DNA from 4 places in the Streptomyces sp. NPDC107454 genome. Region 1 is predicted to be linked to each of the others. Evidence: riboswitches for the same ligand, from Rfam matches in the RefSeq annotation. Region 1 holds a riboswitch; each other region holds the start of a gene.
What was found. A riboswitch is a leader RNA that binds a small molecule or an ion and turns the genes downstream of it on or off. The one in region 1 is predicted to bind cyclic di-AMP.
Positions count from the first base shown of each region.

Region 1 (4,192 bases):
CTCCCACGATCTGTACGTCCTGTACATTTTTTACAGAACCCTTCACAGGAGGCGCGTGCCATGAATGAACCGTCCGCCCGTCACGTCCTGCCCGAGTTCACCGAACGGACGAGCATGGGGCACCGGACCCTGGATCCGTACTCGAAGCTGCTCGACGAGCGGATCGTGTTCCTCGGGACGCCGATCGACGACACCTCGGCGAACGACGTGATGGCGCAGTTCATGCACCTCGAATACCTGGCGCCGGACCAGGACATCGCGCTGTACATCAACTCCCCCGGCGGCTCGTTCAGCGCGATGACGGCGATCTACGACACGATGCAGTTCGTCAGTTGCGACGTGGAGACCACCTGTCTGGGGCAGGCCGCGTCGGCCGCCGCCGTGCTGCTGGCCGGCGGCGCGCCGGGCAAGCGGTTCGCACTGCCGGGAGCCCGGGTGCTGATCCACCAGCCGTCACTTCCCGAGCCGGTACAGGGACAGGCGAGCGATCTGGCCCTCCAGGCCGAGGAGTTGATGCGCACTCGGAAGCTGCTGGAGGACATGCTCGTACGGCACACGGGGCAGAGTCCTGAACAGGTCGCCGCCGACATCGAGCGGGACAAGATCCTGGACGCTCAGGCCGCGTTGGCGTACGGACTGGTGGACGGGATCATCCCCAGCCGCAAGACCTCGCGCACCGCGCCCGGTGCGAGGAACGCCACACCCGACGCGAGGTGATCCGCCGATGGTGCCCGAACTGCCCCCGCTGCCCGCGCTGACGCGCGCCGAGGCCGAGCTGATCGACCGCTACCTCGACGTGGTCGACCTGCTGGGCCGTATCAACCCGGCCAGGCCCGGAGACACCTACCGCGGGCTGCGTGCCGCCCAGGCGCTGGTCGCCAAGGCCTCCGAGCTGCGGGACGCCCTCGCGCTGATGCACCAGCGCGGCGAGAGCGAGGTGCACGCGCCGACGCTGGCGCAGGCCCTGCGCGTCCTCGACGGTGAGCGGCGGGCGGCCCGCGTCACCCTGCCGCCCGACGCCGACAACTGACGCACCCACACCCGGGTCGCCGTGCGCGCCGAGTCGGCGAGGCGTCCGGCCCGGGGTTCAAACGGACCAGATGGTGTACCCCCTGATGGAGTAGTCAGGGGCCCCTTCGGGGAACCGAAAAAGTTGCGCAACGCGCGTAGCCCAGAGGCGGAATGAGACGCTCCGGTGCTGGTGGGCGCGTCGTCGGCGTGCCCAACATCGCCCGAACAGAGGGTCGTCCACCCGAACGGGTGAGTGGTGAGTAACGCCACAAATCGCCGGTTCCGCTCGGATTTTCTGACCGCTATGCGTGAAGATCCCTTCCGACGACAAGCCCCCGCCACAGCGGCGGGGCGGTCCGGGCGGACGCCGAGTCCTGCCGCTGCCCGGATGACCGGTCGACAGAAGTGCATCGGCAGGAGTGGAGGACCCAGCAAGACGGGTCGCCGGAGAGATCCGGGCGGTCCTTGGGGTGAAGCCGCGCAAGCGGCCGGGCTACTTCGCCAGCCCGAATCCGACAGGTCATCCTTCACAGGCGGCTGACGAAGGGTTGCGCATGACTGCGCTCAATCGTGTCCCGTCGCTGTGGACCCGGGCCGGTACGGCCTCGGCGCTCACCCTTGCCGCCGTGGGCGGCAGCCTCGTGGTTCCTGGCGTCGCGTCCGACGCCGAAGCGGCCACGCTGGCGACGAGGGCACTTCAGGTCGCGGCTTCCAAGAAGGGCTCCCCGTACCAGTACGGCGCCGCCGGACCACGCCGCTTCGACTGCTCCGGGCTCACGCTCTACTCGTACAAGAAGGCGGGCAAGACGCTGCCTCGTACGGCCGCGGCGCAGTACAACAAGACGCACCACATCTCCGCGTCCCACCGCAAGGCCGGAGACCTGGTGTTCTTCCACTCGGGCCGGAACGTGTACCACGTCGGCATCTACGCCGGGAAGGGAAAGATCTGGCACTCCCCGAAGACAGGGGAGGTCGTGAAGCTGCAGAAGATCTGGACGAAGAGCGTCTGGTACGGCCGGGTCAGCTGACCTGCCCGAGGGGGTGCCGCCGGCCGGCACCCCCTCGGGGTTCCACCCCCGGGCGTGAAAGGCGGACGAACCGGTTACTCGTTCACCATGGCTGAGCGACCTTCCCCCGAGGAACGGAACGAGACGTCCCTGGAGCGCGCCGATCGCAACTTCGGCGAGCTGCTCCAGGAGCTGCGCGTCACGCAGACCGGTGTGCAGATCCTCTTCGCGTTCCTGCTGACGCTGGCGTTCACCCCGCGCTTCCCGTCCCTCGACACCGTGCAGCGCGCCACGTACGTCACCACCCTCCTGCTGGCCGTGGTGGCCGCCGCGCTCTTCACGGCGCCCGCCGCGCTGCACAGGTCGCTGTTCCGGCAGGGCGCGAAGCCGGCCATCGTGCGGGTCTCCTCCGTCCTGGCCACGGTCGGGATGGGCGTGCTCATGCTGGCGCTGACGGGATCGGTACTGCTCGTCGTGGACGTGGCGCTGGGACGCGCCGCCGGGATCGCCTCGGGCGCGGGCACCCTGCTCGTCTGTGTGGCGCTGTGGGGCCTCCTGCCCGGCCTGGTGCACCGTGCCGTCGTCAGCGAAGCGACGGCTCCGAAAGGAGCACCGGACCGAGAACCGTGAGCGCGCTCATCGCAGGACCGCCCGCGGGCACGAACCGCGGCGGCCGGCTCGTCCCGGCTGCCGCCGGCCGAACCGGCCGGACCGGGCGGACCGGGCGGGCGCGCCGGAGATGGTGGCCGGGTCGGCGGCGGCTCCGGTGGGGCCGCGGTCGCCGGGACCGGGCCTCGACTCGCTCGAAAGCGAAGATCCGCGCCGTACGATCGCCGTCGTCCACCGGACCGGGGACCGGTCGGCGCCGGTGACCGAGAACTTCCGGGCCCCGCCGCGAGCGCCGGACGGGGCAGACACACAACTGAGCCGCCCCTCAGGGCTCTTGTGGGCCACCGGCCGTCACCGGCTGGGCCGGCACCGTCCAGGGCAGCTCGATGGCGACCGTCTTGCCACCCTCGCGGGTGGGCCGGACGACGAGTCTGCCGCCGCATTCGGCGGTCAGCCAGCGGATGATCACCATGCCGCGTCCGTTGTCCTGCTGGACGGCGGCGGGCAGACGTTTGGGAAAGCGCGGATGGCTGTCGGTGACGCCGATCCGCAGGTGTTCGTCTCGGTCGAGCCGGACGTCCACCGTGAAGGTGGGCGACTGCCCGAACGTGTGCTGGACGGCGTTGGTGGCTAGTTCTGACACGATCAGGCGTACGGTGTCCGCGACTTCGGCGTCGCACGGCAGGCCCCATTCGACCAGCACATCGGCGACGAATTTCCGGGCCGCGGAGACCGAGGCGGGATCGCTCGGCAGAGTGACGGATGCTTCCTGGTGATCTGCCATGGCGACGTCGTCCCTTTCCCACGGGACCGGAGTCCGACACGGAGCGGATGGTTCGAGTACGGTCCCGGACTGGTGCTTCGCGCCAGACTGCCATCACTGGGCCGGTCACGGGTGCGATCCACCGAGATATGCATATATCTGTCGCTCGATGCGGTGAACTCTGCGACGGCGGAGCGTATTTGGGCGGCTCGGGAGGAGTAAGGAGTACGGCCATGCAGCACGGTCCCGCGGTGCGCCGCCGCAAGCTCGGTGCCGAACTGCGCGCGCTGCGCGCCGATGCGGGCCTCACCAGTGGTGAGGCGGCCCGTCTCGTCGGCTGGCACCAGTCGAAGGTGAGCCGGATCGAGACCGGTATCAGTGGAGTGAAACCGGCTGATGTGGAGCGCCTGTTGGACGCCTACGCCGTCACCGGGCACGAGTTACGGGAGCTCCTGGTCGGCCTCGCGGGTTCCGAGGGCAACGGCCGCCATCACTGGTGGCACGCCTACCGCGGCGTCCTGCCGCCCACGTACCGCGACTTCATCAGTCTGGAGTCCCAGGCCAGCGGCATGCGCACGCTGGAGACCTCGGTGGTACCCGGACTGCTCCAGACGCCCGAGTACGCACGGGAGGTGACCCGGGTCGCCGTCGGCGGCCTGGAGGACGGCAAGCTCGACGCGCTCGTCGAGGTGCGCCTCGCCCGGCAGGACGTCCTGCGTTCGAATCCGCCGCTGGAACTGACCGCGGTCCTGGACGAGGCCGTGTTAAGACGCGAGGTCGGCGGCCCGGAGGTGATGGCCCG
Region 1 covers NZ_JBVJPA010000017.1:152,142-156,333, reverse strand. Annotated here, with positions in the region: gene ACZ69M_RS38200 (ATP-dependent Clp protease proteolytic subunit) at 61-717, shown strand; gene ACZ69M_RS38195 (hypothetical protein) at 725-1,030, shown strand; cyclic di-AMP (ydaO/yuaA leader) riboswitch at 1,408-1,562, shown strand; gene ACZ69M_RS38190 (C40 family peptidase) at 1,566-2,039, shown strand; gene ACZ69M_RS38185 (DUF6328 family protein) at 2,127-2,648, shown strand; gene ACZ69M_RS38180 (ATP-binding protein) at 2,953-3,411, opposite strand; gene ACZ69M_RS38175 (helix-turn-helix domain-containing protein) at 3,624-4,192, shown strand, end outside.

Region 2 (4,192 bases), on a different contig from region 1:
GGCTTGACCCTCCGCGGGTGTCAGCCCTTGAAGCGCGGGAAGGCGCTGCGGCCCGCGTACACCGCCGCGTCGTCGAGGATCTCCTCGATGCGCAGCAGCTGGTTGTACTTGGCGACGCGGTCCGAGCGGGCCGGGGCGCCGGTCTTGATCTGGCCGCAGTTCACCGCGACGGCGAGGTCGGCGATGGTGACGTCCTCGGTCTCACCGGAGCGGTGGGACATCATGCACTTGAAGCCGTTGCGCTGGGCCATCTCGACGGCGTCCAGGGTCTCGGTCAGCGAGCCGATCTGGTTGACCTTGACGAGCAGGGCGTTCGCGGAGCCCTCCTCGATGCCGCGGGCCAGGCGCTCCGGGTTGGTGACGAAGAGGTCGTCGCCGACGATCTGGACCTTGTCGCCCAGCTTCTCGGTGATGACGTTCCAGCCGGCCCAGTCGTCCTCGTACAGCGGGTCCTCGATGGAGACCAGCGGGTACGCGGAGACGAGCTCCTCGTAGTACTCGGTCATCTCGGCGGCCGAGCGGGACTTGCCCTCGAACTCGTACTTGCCGTCCTTGTAGAACTCGGACGCGGCGACGTCGAGCGCGAGCGCGATCTGCTCACCGGGGATGTATCCGGCCTGCTTGATGGCCTCGAGGATGAGGTCGAGCGCGGCGCGGTTCGACTCCAGGTTCGGGGCGAAGCCGCCCTCGTCGCCCAGGCCGGTGGACAGGCCCTTGGTCTTCAGCACCTTCTTGAGGGTGTGGTAGACCTCGGCGCCCCAGCGCAGGGCCTCGGAGAAGGACTCCGCGCCGATCGGGGCGATCATGAACTCCTGGATGTCCACGTTGGAGTCGGCGTGCGAGCCGCCGTTCAGGATGTTCATCATCGGAACGGGCAGCAGGTGCGCGTTCGGGCCGCCCAGGTAGCGGAAGAGGGGGAGGTCGGACGCCTCGGAGGCGGCGTGCGCGACGGCGAGCGAGACGCCGAGGATGGCGTTGGCGCCGAGCGAGCCCTTGTTGTCGGTGGCGTCCAGGTCGAACATCGCCTGGTCGATCAGGCGCTGCTCGGTGGCGTCGTAACCGACGAGCTCCGGTCCGATCTGCTCGATGACGGCGAGGACGGCCTTCTCGACACCCTTGCCGCCGTAACGGTTGGGGTCACCGTCACGCAGCTCGATGGCCTCGAAGGCGCCGGTGGACGCGCCGGACGGAACGGCGGCACGACCCGTGCTGCCGTCGTCGAGGCCGACCTCGACCTCGACCGTGGGGTTGCCTCGGGAGTCCAGGATTTCCCGGGCTACGACGACGTCGATGGACGGCACGAGCATCTCCTTCTGGGATGTGACGCGGGTACGCGGAGCCTGTGATGGCTTCGCGACATGAGCCTAACCGCCCCGGGGGGATCGGCCAGCCGGTCGCCCACCCCTTGGGCAGAACTGAACGTACACATTGTTCCAGAACGGAACAAAAACGGGTACGGAAATCTGGGTGCGAAACGCTCCGCACGAAATGCCGGAGACGAAATGCCGGAGACGAAAAACCCCGCTCCGGTGCGTACGGGGGAACACGCACCGGAGCGGGGAGCCCGTGGGGACGGGGGCGACCCTCACCGGGGTCTCCAGTGTGGAGACCCCTTTTATGTGGGACCTGTCATTCAGCTGGGGTGAGGCTACCGATCATCAGCTGAGGTGCAGCTGCTGACCCGGGTAGATGAAGTCGGCGTCGGCGACGATGTCCTTGTTCAGCTTGAACAGCTGCTGCCAGCCGCCCTTGACCTTCTTCTTCTCGGCGATCGAGCTGAGGCTGTCACCCTTGACGACCTTGTACTCGCCGTCACCCTTCTTGACCTTCTTGCCGGTCGGGGTGGAGACGGTCTTCTGGGCGGCCGGGCGGGACGCCGAACGGGAGGCCGCGGTGTCCGTCGAGCGGGTGGTGGTGCCGGCGCTCGGCGAGCTGTTCGACGAGGAGCTGTTCGAGGAAGACGAGGTCGACGGGGTGCTCGCACCGCCGGTGTACGCGGCGCTCGACAGGCCCGTGCCACACGTCGGCCAGGCGCCCTTGCCCTGCGCGGCGAGGACCTTCTCGCCGACGGTGATCTGCTGCGACTTGGACGCCTGGTTGGCGGTCGCGGCGTACGCGGTGCCGCCGTACGCGGCCCAGGTGGAAGACGAGAACTGCAGACCGCCGTAGTAGCCGTTGCCGGTGTTGATGGACCAGTTCCCGCCGGACTCGCACTGGGCGACGGCGTCCCACTGGGAGGCGGTGGCGGCGGAGGCGTTGCCGGCCGCCATCAGCGGAGCGGCGATGGCGACACCGGTGACACCGGCGAGCGTGGCGACACGAGTGGCCTTGGACGGACGGCGGTGCTTGCCCTTGCTGGAAAACAGCATGGAGAGATCCCCTCACCGACGCCTGCGAGGTGAGCTGTCGGGTTCGGGCGGGTGAGTGCCCGGCCGTGCGCTCTGAGCGCTCGGCTTCACCCCAAGCCGCTCCCGGTCAACTACCGGGCGCGGCGCGTACCTTGGGTCCCCCGCTCCTGCCTACGGCGCTGACGCGTCGACTGTTCCCGTACGGCCGTTGGCAGGATTCGGCGTTGACGACCGTCGGGGCCCGCTGTGGCGAGCGGTCATGACCGTAAGCAGTCGATCGGCTGAATTCCAAAGACGATCAGGGCCTTTGAGATCCATCTCTCACTCACGCCAAACCGGACATTACACAGCGAACCATGACGTGAACTGCCCCTACTTTTCGCCCGATTCGGCACCAACTGCAAGGCTCTGACCGGGGAGGATGAGGTTCGGGTCGACGCCGACCGTCTTCTTGTTCGCGTCGTACAGCTCGGCCCATCCGCCTTCGAGGTCAAGGGCGTCCGCGATGGTCCAGAGATTGTCTCCGGCGCGCACGACGTAGGAGCCGTCGACGACATCACGGGAGGCGCCGGCGCCGCGCGAGGCATGCCGCCCGGAGGAGTCGTCGCTACGGCCGTCCACGGCGCTGTCGGTGGTGTTCTCGTCCGCGGTGCCGCCGCGGTGGCGCCCCGCACCGGTCGTCGCGTTCTCGGACGTGCCGGAAGAGTCGCCACCCTGGCCGGAGTTGCCCGAGTTGTCACTCTTCGACGCATCCGTGTCGGAGCCGTCCGACCCCTGGGCGTCGCCGCTGGTGTCGGCCTTCGTCGTGTTCTCGGCCGCCTTCCCGGTCGCCTTCGAGGACGAACCGGATGAAGACGAGCCGGACGAAGACGAATCGGACTTCGAGCCGGAAGAGGCCGACGGGTTCGAAGTTTTGGACGAACTGGATGAACCGGAGGAACCGGATGAATCCGATGTACTGGACGAGTCGTTCGCCACGCCCGTGTCGACCAGGATGTTGCCCGAGTTCTTGCTCAGCCCGGAGAGCGGTCCACAGGTCGGCCAGGCGGTGAGGCCCTGGTGGTCGAGGAGCTTCTCGGCGATGGCTATCTGCTGCGAGCGGCTGGCCTCGTCGGCGCTCGACGCGTAGGCGAGGCCGCCGTACTTCTCCCAGTCCGCCTGGCTGATCTGGAGCCCGCCGTAATACCCGTTGCCGCTGTCGGCACTCCACTGGCCGGCGCTCTCGCACTCGGCGACCCGGTCCCACGTGGTGCCGTCGGCCGCGCTCGCGCTGGTGGCACCGAGCAACGGGATCGCGATGGCGGATCCGGTCACTCCTGCCGCGACGATGAGGGCCGGGGCCTGACGGGGGCGACGATGGCGGCCGTTCCCGGAGAGCATGCGGAAGCCTTTCACGTGACAGCAGGTGACTACGCGACGTGTGAGTCGCGTTGACGAGTGAACGTATCCGCACCCGAACACTTGTCACAAGTCGATGCAGCGTAGATCACGTGAAGATCACAGAGTTGAGTGCGCGTCAGGTTTGAGCGTCCGTGGGTGTATGGTCGCCCGCTATCGCGCGACCGGTACCGGAGGCGTGAACTCCACTGGAAGCGTGCGCAATCCACGCATAATGAGCCCGCCACGCCAGCGCAAATCGGCCGAATCTCCCGCGAGTTGAAGGTCGGGGAGACGGGTGAGGAGGGTGGCGAGCGCGGTCTGGCCCTCCAGTCGGGCGAGCGGGGCGCCGAGGCAGTAGTGGATGCCGTGGCCGTAGCCGAGGTGTTGGTTGTCACGGCGGGAGAGGTCGAGGGTGTCCGGCTGTTCGAACCGCGCGGGGTCACGGTCCGCAGCCGCGAGGACCA
Region 2 covers NZ_JBVJPA010000026.1:30,280-34,471, reverse strand. Annotated here, with positions in the region: gene eno (phosphopyruvate hydratase) at 21-1,307, opposite strand; gene ACZ69M_RS45345 (transglycosylase family protein) at 1,659-2,369, opposite strand; cyclic di-AMP (ydaO/yuaA leader) riboswitch at 2,374-2,537, opposite strand; gene ACZ69M_RS45340 (LysM peptidoglycan-binding domain-containing protein) at 2,721-3,728, opposite strand; gene ACZ69M_RS45335 (cytochrome P450 family protein) at 3,900-4,192, opposite strand, start outside.
Region 2: it holds a riboswitch for cyclic di-AMP, as region 1 does, so the genes downstream of both, ACZ69M_RS45345 (transglycosylase family protein) here and ACZ69M_RS38190 (C40 family peptidase) in region 1, are expected to answer to the same signal.

Region 3 (4,192 bases), on a different contig from region 1:
GGATCTCCTGCGCGCGCAGCCTCGTCCGGGTGCTGCCCGCACTGCTCATCCTGGTCGGCGCGTTCTACGACTACTTCACCCCGATGGCCTTCACCGCCGGCCCCCTCTTCACGGCCGCGCCGCTCGTGGCCGCCCCGCTCTTCTCGCTGCGCGGCACCGTGCTCACCGGCGTCACGGCGCTCGTCGTGGTGCTCACGGTCCACATCCGGCTGGGCATCGTCTTCAAGGTGGACGCGCTCACGGAGGTCGCCACCGTGGCGACCGTCGGCGTGCTGGCCGTGCTCATCAACATCCTCGTCCGCCGCACCGACGAACGACTCGCCTCGGCCCACCAGATCGCCGAGGCGGCCCAGCGTGCCGTCCTGCCGGAACCCGACCAGCGGATCGGCGGCCTCGACGTCGCCGCGCGCTACGAGGCCGCGCAGGCGGGCGCGTTCATCGGCGGCGACCTGTACGCGGTGCAGGACTCCCCGCACGGCGTACGGCTGGTCGTGGGCGACGTACGCGGGAAGGGCATGGACGCGGTGGCCGCCGTCGCCGTGGTCATCGGGGCGTTCCGGGAGGCGGCCGAGCAGGAGGCCACGCCGGAGGCGGTCGCGCAGCGGCTGGAGCGGGCGCTGGCCCGCGAGGGCACCCGGCGCGAGGGCCTCGACGCCTTCGAGGGGTTCACCACCGCCGTCCTCGCGGAGATCACGCCCGAGGGCGGCCTCGTAAGGATCGTCAACCGCGGCCATCCGGCGCCGCTGCTGCTGCACGCGGACGGAACGCTGGTCACGCTCGCCGCCGCGAACCCCGCACTGCCGCTGGGCATGGGCGAGTTGGGCTGCTGGCCGGACCGTGCCGAGGAGACGGAGTTCCCGCACGGGGCCACGCTCCTCTTCTACACGGACGGACTGTCCGAGGCCCGCGACGCGCAGGGGCGCTTCTACGATCCGGCCGCGCGCCTGGCCGGACGGACCTTCCCCGGCCCCGACGCCCTGCTGGCCACGCTCGTGGAGGAGGTCCGGTTGCACACGGGCGGGGCCCTGACGGACGACATGGCGCTGCTCGCCGTACGGCGGCCGTAGCCACGGAAACGGGCTTTCTTGATCGATGTCACGAGGGGTGATCGGGCGATGTCCCTCCGCATAACAACTGACGCACCGTCAAATAACCGCCGGGTAGGGAGGTGCGGCCAACTCGCCCGATTTCCGCCGGTCATGGGCGGTAAGTCCTGGCCAAAAGTGGTTAATGATCAGTACGAACAGCTTGGAATCCGGTACCCGCGTCTATTAACGTTCGATAACGCAGCGCGGTCGTCCCAGCCGTCACAAGAGTCGGCTCCGTGCGCACGCGCCGAATCCCGCGAGGGAACCGGGGAACCACCAACTTGGGGTGAATCGAGCGTCTTTCACGGTGGAGACACCGTGGGTTGACGCGCGTAGGAGACCTTCCTGCTCCGAACCCGTCAGCTAACCCGGTAGGCGAGAAGGAAGGAAAGGAGCACGCCCACGTGGCGTCCAATCGGCCTGCCCAGCCCACTTCGTTCCCGCCGAACGACACCCAGACTTTTGGCTACGCCTACGGCAAGGACGAGGGCCCCTGGGAGGAGTGGAACCCCACCGAGGATTCCGTCCGTCCCCTCCGTGGCCGGCACCGCGTCTCCAAGCAGCGCGGCGGAGGACTCGCCCGCAGCTCCACGGTCCTGGGCGTCGGCGTCATCGCCGCCGTCGGCGCGGGCGGCATGGCCACCGCGGCGCCCGGCAAGCCGCCGGTCTCCATCTCGCTGCCCGACCTCTCCTCGGTCACCGAATCGGCCAAGGCGCTGATATCCGACGGTGGTTCCAGTACGCCGAAGGGCTCCGCCACCCCGCTCACCAGCGCCGGTGTGACCAGCGCCGACGCCGCGCAGGGCAACACGGACGCGGGCGAGGCGCTGCGCGCCCGCATCATCCAGCAGGCCGAGTCGCAGCAGGACCAGATCGACAAGGCGGCCCAGGACGCCGCCGAGTCCGCCGCCGCGAAGAAGGCGGTCGCGCTGGCCGCCCAGCAGAAGGACGACGCCGAGGCCAAGGTCGCCGCCGCGAAGAAGAAGGCGGACGAGGAAGCCAAGCAGAAGGCCGAGGCCGCGCGCCTCGCCGAGCTCGCCAAGAGCTACTCGCTGCCGACCTCCTCGTACACCCTGACCTCCCGCTTCGGTGACGCCGGCTCCATGTGGTCCTCCGGCTACCACACCGGCCTCGACTTCGCGGCCCCCACCGGCACGCTGATCAAGGCCATCCACAGCGGCACGATCACGGAGGCGGGCTGGGCCGGCTCGTACGGCTACCGCACCATCCTCACCCTCGACGACGGCACGGAGCTGTGGTTCTGCCACCAGTCGTCCATCAGCGTCAGCGTGGGGCAGAAGGTGGCCACCGGCGACGTCATCGGGCGCGTGGGCGCGACCGGCAACGTGACCGGGCCGCATCTGCACCTGGAGGTTCACCCGGGCGGCGGCAGCGCGATCGACCCGATGGCGTGGCTGCACAGCAAGGGCCTGAACCCCTGATCGTTCCCGGGGGCCGTATGCGGAATATGGGAATCCGCTACGGCTGTTGAAATAAGGCATGACTTCTCTACGCAAGCTCGGCTCCTCCGACCTCGAGGTCTTCCCGCTCTCCCTCGGCGGCAACGTCTTCGGCTGGACCGCCGACGAGGCGCAGTCCTTCGCCGTGCTCGACGCGTACACGGCCGGGGGCGGCAACTTCGTCGACACCGCCGACGGCTACTCCGCGTGGATCCCCGGCCACACGGGCGGTGAGTCGGAGACCGTCATCGGCAAGTGGTTCGCCGCGCGCGGCAACCGCTCCGACGTCGTCCTCGCCACCAAGGTCAGTACCCACCCCGAGTACAAGGGCCTGTCCCCGGCGAACATCAAGGCCGCCGCCGACGCCTCGCTGCGCCGCCTCGGCACGGACTACATCGACCTCTACTACACCCACTTCGACGACACCTCGGTGCCGGTCGAGGAGATCATCGGCGCGCTGGACGAACTGGTCCGGGCCGGCAAGGTCCGGGAGATCGGCGCCTCCAACATCTCCGCCGAGCGGCTCGCGGAGTCCGTGGAGTTCTCCGACCGCGAGGGCCTCGCCCGCTACGTCGCCCTCCAGCCCCACTACAACCTCGTCTCGCGCGACACCTACGAGGGCCCGCTCCAGGAGGTCGCCTCCAGGACCGGCCTGGCCGCCATGCCGTACTTCGCGCTCGCGTCCGGCTTCCTCACCGGCAAGTACCGCCCGGGTACGACGGTCGAGTCCGCGCGGGCCGAGGGCGCGGGCAAGCACCTCGGCACCGAGCGCGGCATCCGTGTCCTGGCCGCCCTCGACGAGGTCGCCGGGGCCCATGACGCCGAGGTCGCCACGGTCGCCCTCGCCTGGCTCGCCGCCCGGCCGACGGTCGCGGCGCCGATCGCCTCCGCACGGACGGTCGAGCAGCTGCCCGCTCTGCTGGCGGTCGCCGACCTGACCCTGACGGACGCGGAGGTGGCCAGGCTGACGGAGGCGTCCGCCTGAGGCCTACGACTGGTAGGGGTTGTACGCGGGGTACGGCGTCGCCGGGGCGGGATACGGGGTCGTCGCGCCGGCGGGGTACGGGGTCGCGCCGGCGGGGTTCACCTGGCCGGGCACCGGCGCGTAGCCGTACCCGGGCCACGGCGGCGGTAGCTGCGGCGGCACCGGTACGGCCGGGGCCGACGCGTGGGCCGCGTACGCGAGGGAGGGGCGGGCGACCTCCCGGCGGCGCCACAGCTCGTGCAGCAACTCCCGCTCCCGTACGACGAAGTCGGCGTTGGCGCGGCCACTGCGCCCCCGGTGCCGCAGAAACGCCAGCGAGGTCGCGTACGCCTCGTACTGGGCGACCGAGCGCGCCGCCGCCCTGCCGAAGTGGTGGGCGGCGTAGTCGCGGGCCAGCCGCCGCGCCCGCATCGAGCCGAGCACGTACGGCTCGGGAGGGGTGAGCCATCCGGCCGCCGCGTACGCCGGAAGTTCGGTCCGTACGGTCTTCAGCTCCCGCTGCCGCGTCCAGATGACGAGGAAGGTGAGCAGACCGAACGCGGGCACCATGAACGCCCCGTACACCGCGTAGAAGCCGTACTCCCCGAAGTTCGACGAGCCGTTCCACATGGAGTGCATGCCCATCGCGAGCAGCAGTCCGGTCAGGGGCAGCAGGACGC
Region 3 covers NZ_JBVJPA010000016.1:20,360-24,551, reverse strand. Annotated here, with positions in the region: gene ACZ69M_RS36110 (PP2C family protein-serine/threonine phosphatase) at 1-1,067, shown strand, start outside; cyclic di-AMP (ydaO/yuaA leader) riboswitch at 1,324-1,481, shown strand; gene ACZ69M_RS36105 (M23 family metallopeptidase) at 1,493-2,530, shown strand; gene ACZ69M_RS36100 (aldo/keto reductase) at 2,589-3,533, shown strand; gene ACZ69M_RS36095 (PrsW family intramembrane metalloprotease) at 3,537-4,192, opposite strand, start outside.
Region 3: it holds a riboswitch for cyclic di-AMP, as region 1 does, so the genes downstream of both, ACZ69M_RS36105 (M23 family metallopeptidase) here and ACZ69M_RS38190 (C40 family peptidase) in region 1, are expected to answer to the same signal.

Region 4 (4,192 bases), on a different contig from region 1:
CATCGCCGCGATGGACTTCCTGGCACACGAGTTGCGTACGGCGCTCGCGGTGAGCCGCGGCACTCCCAAGCTCGGTGCGGGGTACTGCTCCTCGGTGCCCGGGCTGTACTTCACGGGGTTGCCGGCGGCGGCTTCGTACGGGCCGGTGATGCGGTTCGTGTGCGGTACGGAGTTCGCTTCGCCGCGGCTGGCCAAGCACTTGGCGGGCGCGCACGGGTGAGGTGACCGGGGTCAGTACGGCCGGAGGGGTCGGTGACTGGTGGGCCACGCCGTGGGCGGGGCCCAACCCGTCGCGCCGGAGCTTGTGTTGGGCTCAGACGGGCACAGTCACCGCAGCCGCGTCATCCTCTGGAGTGACATTCCGCTCGGAGTCTTTTCGTACCGCCCGCTCGGTGTGCGGGGGCGGAAGTGCGCTTTGTACACCCAGTACGCCCCGTACGGTGAACGGCGTTGCTGACGGGATACCGGACGTCGTCCGGTTCACGCCGGGCCGATGAGTCGTTCGATCCGTATTCTTCGGATCATGGCCGCTCCGACTGCATATTCACTTATCGCCACTGACCTGGACGGAACGCTGCTCCGCGGCGACGACACCCTCTCCGACCGGTCCCGGGCCGCGTTGGAGAGGGTGGCCGAGGCGGGCGCCCGACACCTGGTCGTGACGGGGCGCCCGGCGCCGAGAGTACGACCGCTGCTCGACGAACTCGGCGGCGCGGGGCTGGCGGTGTGCGGGCAGGGGGCGCAGCTGTACGACGCGGCGGCGGACCGACTGCTGTGGTCGGTGACCCTGGACAGGGAACTCGCGGAGACCGCGATCGGCAAGATCGAGGCGGAGGTCGGGCTGCTCTACGCGGCTGTGGACCAGGACGGTGTGGACGGGCTGACGCTCATCGAGCCGGGGTACGTGATGCCGCATCCGACGCTTCCGGCAGTACGGGTGCACCACCGCGACGACCTGTGGACGGAGCCGATCAGCAAGGTGTTGCTCCGGCACCCCTCGCTGTCCGACGACGAGTTGGCCTCGGCGGCCCGGGGCGTGGTGGGCTCGCTGGCCACCGTCACCATGTCGGGGCCCGGAACCGTCGAACTCCAGCCATGCGGCGTGACCAAGGCAACCGGTCTGGCGCTCGCCGCCGCCCACCTCGGTCTCACTCCCGCCGCCACCATCGCCTTCGGCGACATGCCCAACGACATCCCCATGTTCGACTGGGCCGCCCGGGGGGTCGCCATGGCCAACGCCCATCCGGAGCTGAAGGCGGTGGCCGACGAGGTGACGCTGTCGAACGAGGACGACGGGATCGCGGTGGTGCTGGAGCGGCTGTTCCCGTGCCGGCCGGATCGCTTCCGGGAGTCCGGAGAGCCCGGCGGGTCCCGTCAGCTCTCCGAGTCTCTCCGACCTCACTAGCCGTATCAGCCGTATCAGCCGTATCAGCCGTATCAACTGTATCGGTCATACCAGCTATATCGGCTATATCGGTCGTACTGGCCGTATCGGTCCCGGCAGTCGTACCGGCCCTACCAGCCCTACCGGCCCCGCCGGTCCTGTCAGTAGGGCCCGTTGACGTTGTCGATCGAGCCGTACTTCGCCGCCGCGTAGTTGCAGGCGGCGGTGATGTTCGCGACCGGGTCGTAGGGGTTCATCGACGTTCCCGGCACGTGGTAGGCCTTGAACGTGGGGTCGATGACCTGGAGCAGGCCCTTGGAGGGGATGCCGGCCTTGGCGTTGGAGTCCCAGTTGTTGATGGCCAGGGGGTTTCCGGAGGACTCGCGCATGACGTTGCGGTGGATGCCGTTGTAGGTGCCGGGGATCTTGGCGCGGGCCATGATGTCCAGCGAGTGCTTGATCCATCCGTCGAGGTTGTTCGCGTACGTCTTCGAGGTGGTGGGCGCCGTCTTCGCCGGGCTCGTCTTCGTGGGGGTTTTGACCGTTCTGGTGCCAACGGTCAGGGTGAGGCCCGGACGGAGCGTCGTCGGGTCGGGGCCTATGACCGCGCGGTTGGCGGCGTACAGCTTCGCCGGGCCGCCGCTCGTGGGGTACTTCTTCGCGATCGTGGCCAGGGTGTCGCCCGCGGCCACCTTGTACGTGATGAGCTGGACGTCGGTGCTGGTGGCCGTGGCGGCCTGCGCGCAGGTCGCGCTCACGAGCGGAAGGGCGAGTGCGACTCCGCCCATTCCTGCGGCGAGGATGCCCCGAGTGAGCATGCCCTGGATCTTGAAGTTGCGGTGCTTGCCTCGTGCGGACATGGCGAATTCCTCTCCGGCGCCTGCGAAGTGAGCTGTCGGGTTCGGGCGGGAGCTGCCCGGCCGCACGGTGTGTGCGACTTCACCCCTAGCCGTTCCGGTGTCCGGATCGGCGGCTTACCTGGGTTCCCCGCTCCTGCCGTGCGTGTGTGTGTGGGGGGCTGGGATATTCCGGTCGGCGGCAGGATTGGCGGTCCGTCCGGATCGACGTGAACGTATGCGAGAGCACATGTCCGGAACAAGCCCTCATTTCCCGGTGTAGATCGCTTTCACCTGGGTGATAAGAGGGAGAAAATGCCCGATTAATCCGGAACGCGACGCTCAACTTGCCTTATGCAAAGGGGGAGTCGTCAAGAGGGGATAAAGAGCCCACTTCGCATGGGAGTGACCCAATTCACGCGACCAAGCAGAAATAAAGCGGCACTGGCGGCAAATCGGACATCACGCCTCGACTGTCCAGACCGGTGAGCCCGCGGGCGGAGCCGGGCGGACCTCCCACACGGGCAGGGCCGTGTCGGGGTCGTCGTCGGGCAGCCGGCCGGTATTGGGCTTGAAGTAGAGGCCGTAGGCCCGGTATTCGGGGAGTTCGTGGCACATTGGGTCCGGGTAGGGCTCGAACTCCTGCCCCGCGTAAGCCCTGTTGATCCTCGCCGCCGCCTCGGCCCGGGGGATCCCGAAACGCGTGACCATCTCGTCGGCCATTTCGCGGAAGTACGCGAGCATCCCCTCGTCCAGGGCCATCAGGAATTCACCGGTCCGCGCCATGCTCCTCAGGGTTGCCCATGCCGCCGCCGGGCCTCCGGTCCGCTGTCCGGGGGATTCTTCTCTCCCACGTCCGATGGAAGACCACCTCGCTGCCGTCCTTGCAGATCAGCTCGTTCGAGGTGATGAACTCCCGGGCGTCGCAGCTGAGTTCGGAGCGTGTCTCGACCCGGGCGTCCCAGGGCAGCTCCGGGCGGTGCAGACGGATCGACCTCGTCGAGCGGGTACGGGCGGAGAGCGGGTCCGATTCGTCGATGGTGTAGGTGTCCCGGGCGTCCTCCGTGCATTCGAGGCCGTCCGGGTGGACACGGGTGCCGTCCTGGCCGGGGTCGACCTCCAGGCGCCACTCGCCCCTCGCCACGTCACGGGCGACCAGGCGTTCGGGGCGGGGCTCGTCAAGGGTGGCCGGGGATGTCACTCCCAGGGGTTCGGACTGCTCCGGCTCCTCGAAGGTGATCCTCGGGTCCGACTCCCTTGCTCGCACCGGAAGTTCGAGGGAACTGGCCGCCGGGTCCAGGACGAACCCCGCCGCCGAGCCCGGCTGGGGCCAGATCCACGGCCAGTAGGCGGAGGAGAGGGAGAGCCGGATGCGGTGGCCGGGCGGGAACGCGTAGCCGATGGCGGTCAGGTCGAAAACCACGTCCTCCGTAGAGCCCGGATTCCAGGAGGCAGCGTGGTCGGGGCCGTAGCGCGCTGTCAGGTTCAGAGCACCCCGGGTCACCAGCGTCGAGGAGCCGTCGGCGGCGACGTCGCACACCCGGGCGATCACCTGACCCCAGGGGGAGTGGGACGTCAGACGGAGGCGGACCCTGGGGCGCCCCAGGATCCAGGTCTCCCCCGGGACCTCGAACTCGAAGCAGGCCGATCTCGCGTCCTCCTCCCGCTGGTTCGGCGGCAGGTCCGCGTCGTTCCCGACGGGGCGGAAACGGCCCGCGTCCACGCCCGTGTGCTGAGGGGAGCGCACCAGCACCGGTGCGCCCCGCAGCGCGTACGCGATCGGGGTCACGGAGGGGGAGGGCCAGGCGGTGTCGCCCACCCAGCGGCCGGGAAGGGACGGGTACGTCGTCGCCGGAGGGTGCGCGGCCATGACGTAGGAGCGCAGGAGGGGCTCCGCCATGACGTCACGGTTGCGCACGCCGGAGCTCGGGTCGTAGTTCGTGCCGGGGTCCGGATCGTCGTCTACGCCGGG
Region 4 covers NZ_JBVJPA010000006.1:133,399-137,590, forward strand. Annotated here, with positions in the region: gene ACZ69M_RS16240 (FAD-dependent oxidoreductase) at 1-220, shown strand, start outside; gene ACZ69M_RS16245 (HAD family hydrolase) at 524-1,405, shown strand; gene ACZ69M_RS16250 (transglycosylase SLT domain-containing protein) at 1,546-2,244, opposite strand; cyclic di-AMP (ydaO/yuaA leader) riboswitch at 2,247-2,366, opposite strand; gene ACZ69M_RS16255 (hypothetical protein) at 2,683-3,006, opposite strand; gene ACZ69M_RS16260 (CocE/NonD family hydrolase) at 2,990-4,192, opposite strand, start outside.
Region 4: it holds a riboswitch for cyclic di-AMP, as region 1 does, so the genes downstream of both, ACZ69M_RS16250 (transglycosylase SLT domain-containing protein) here and ACZ69M_RS38190 (C40 family peptidase) in region 1, are expected to answer to the same signal.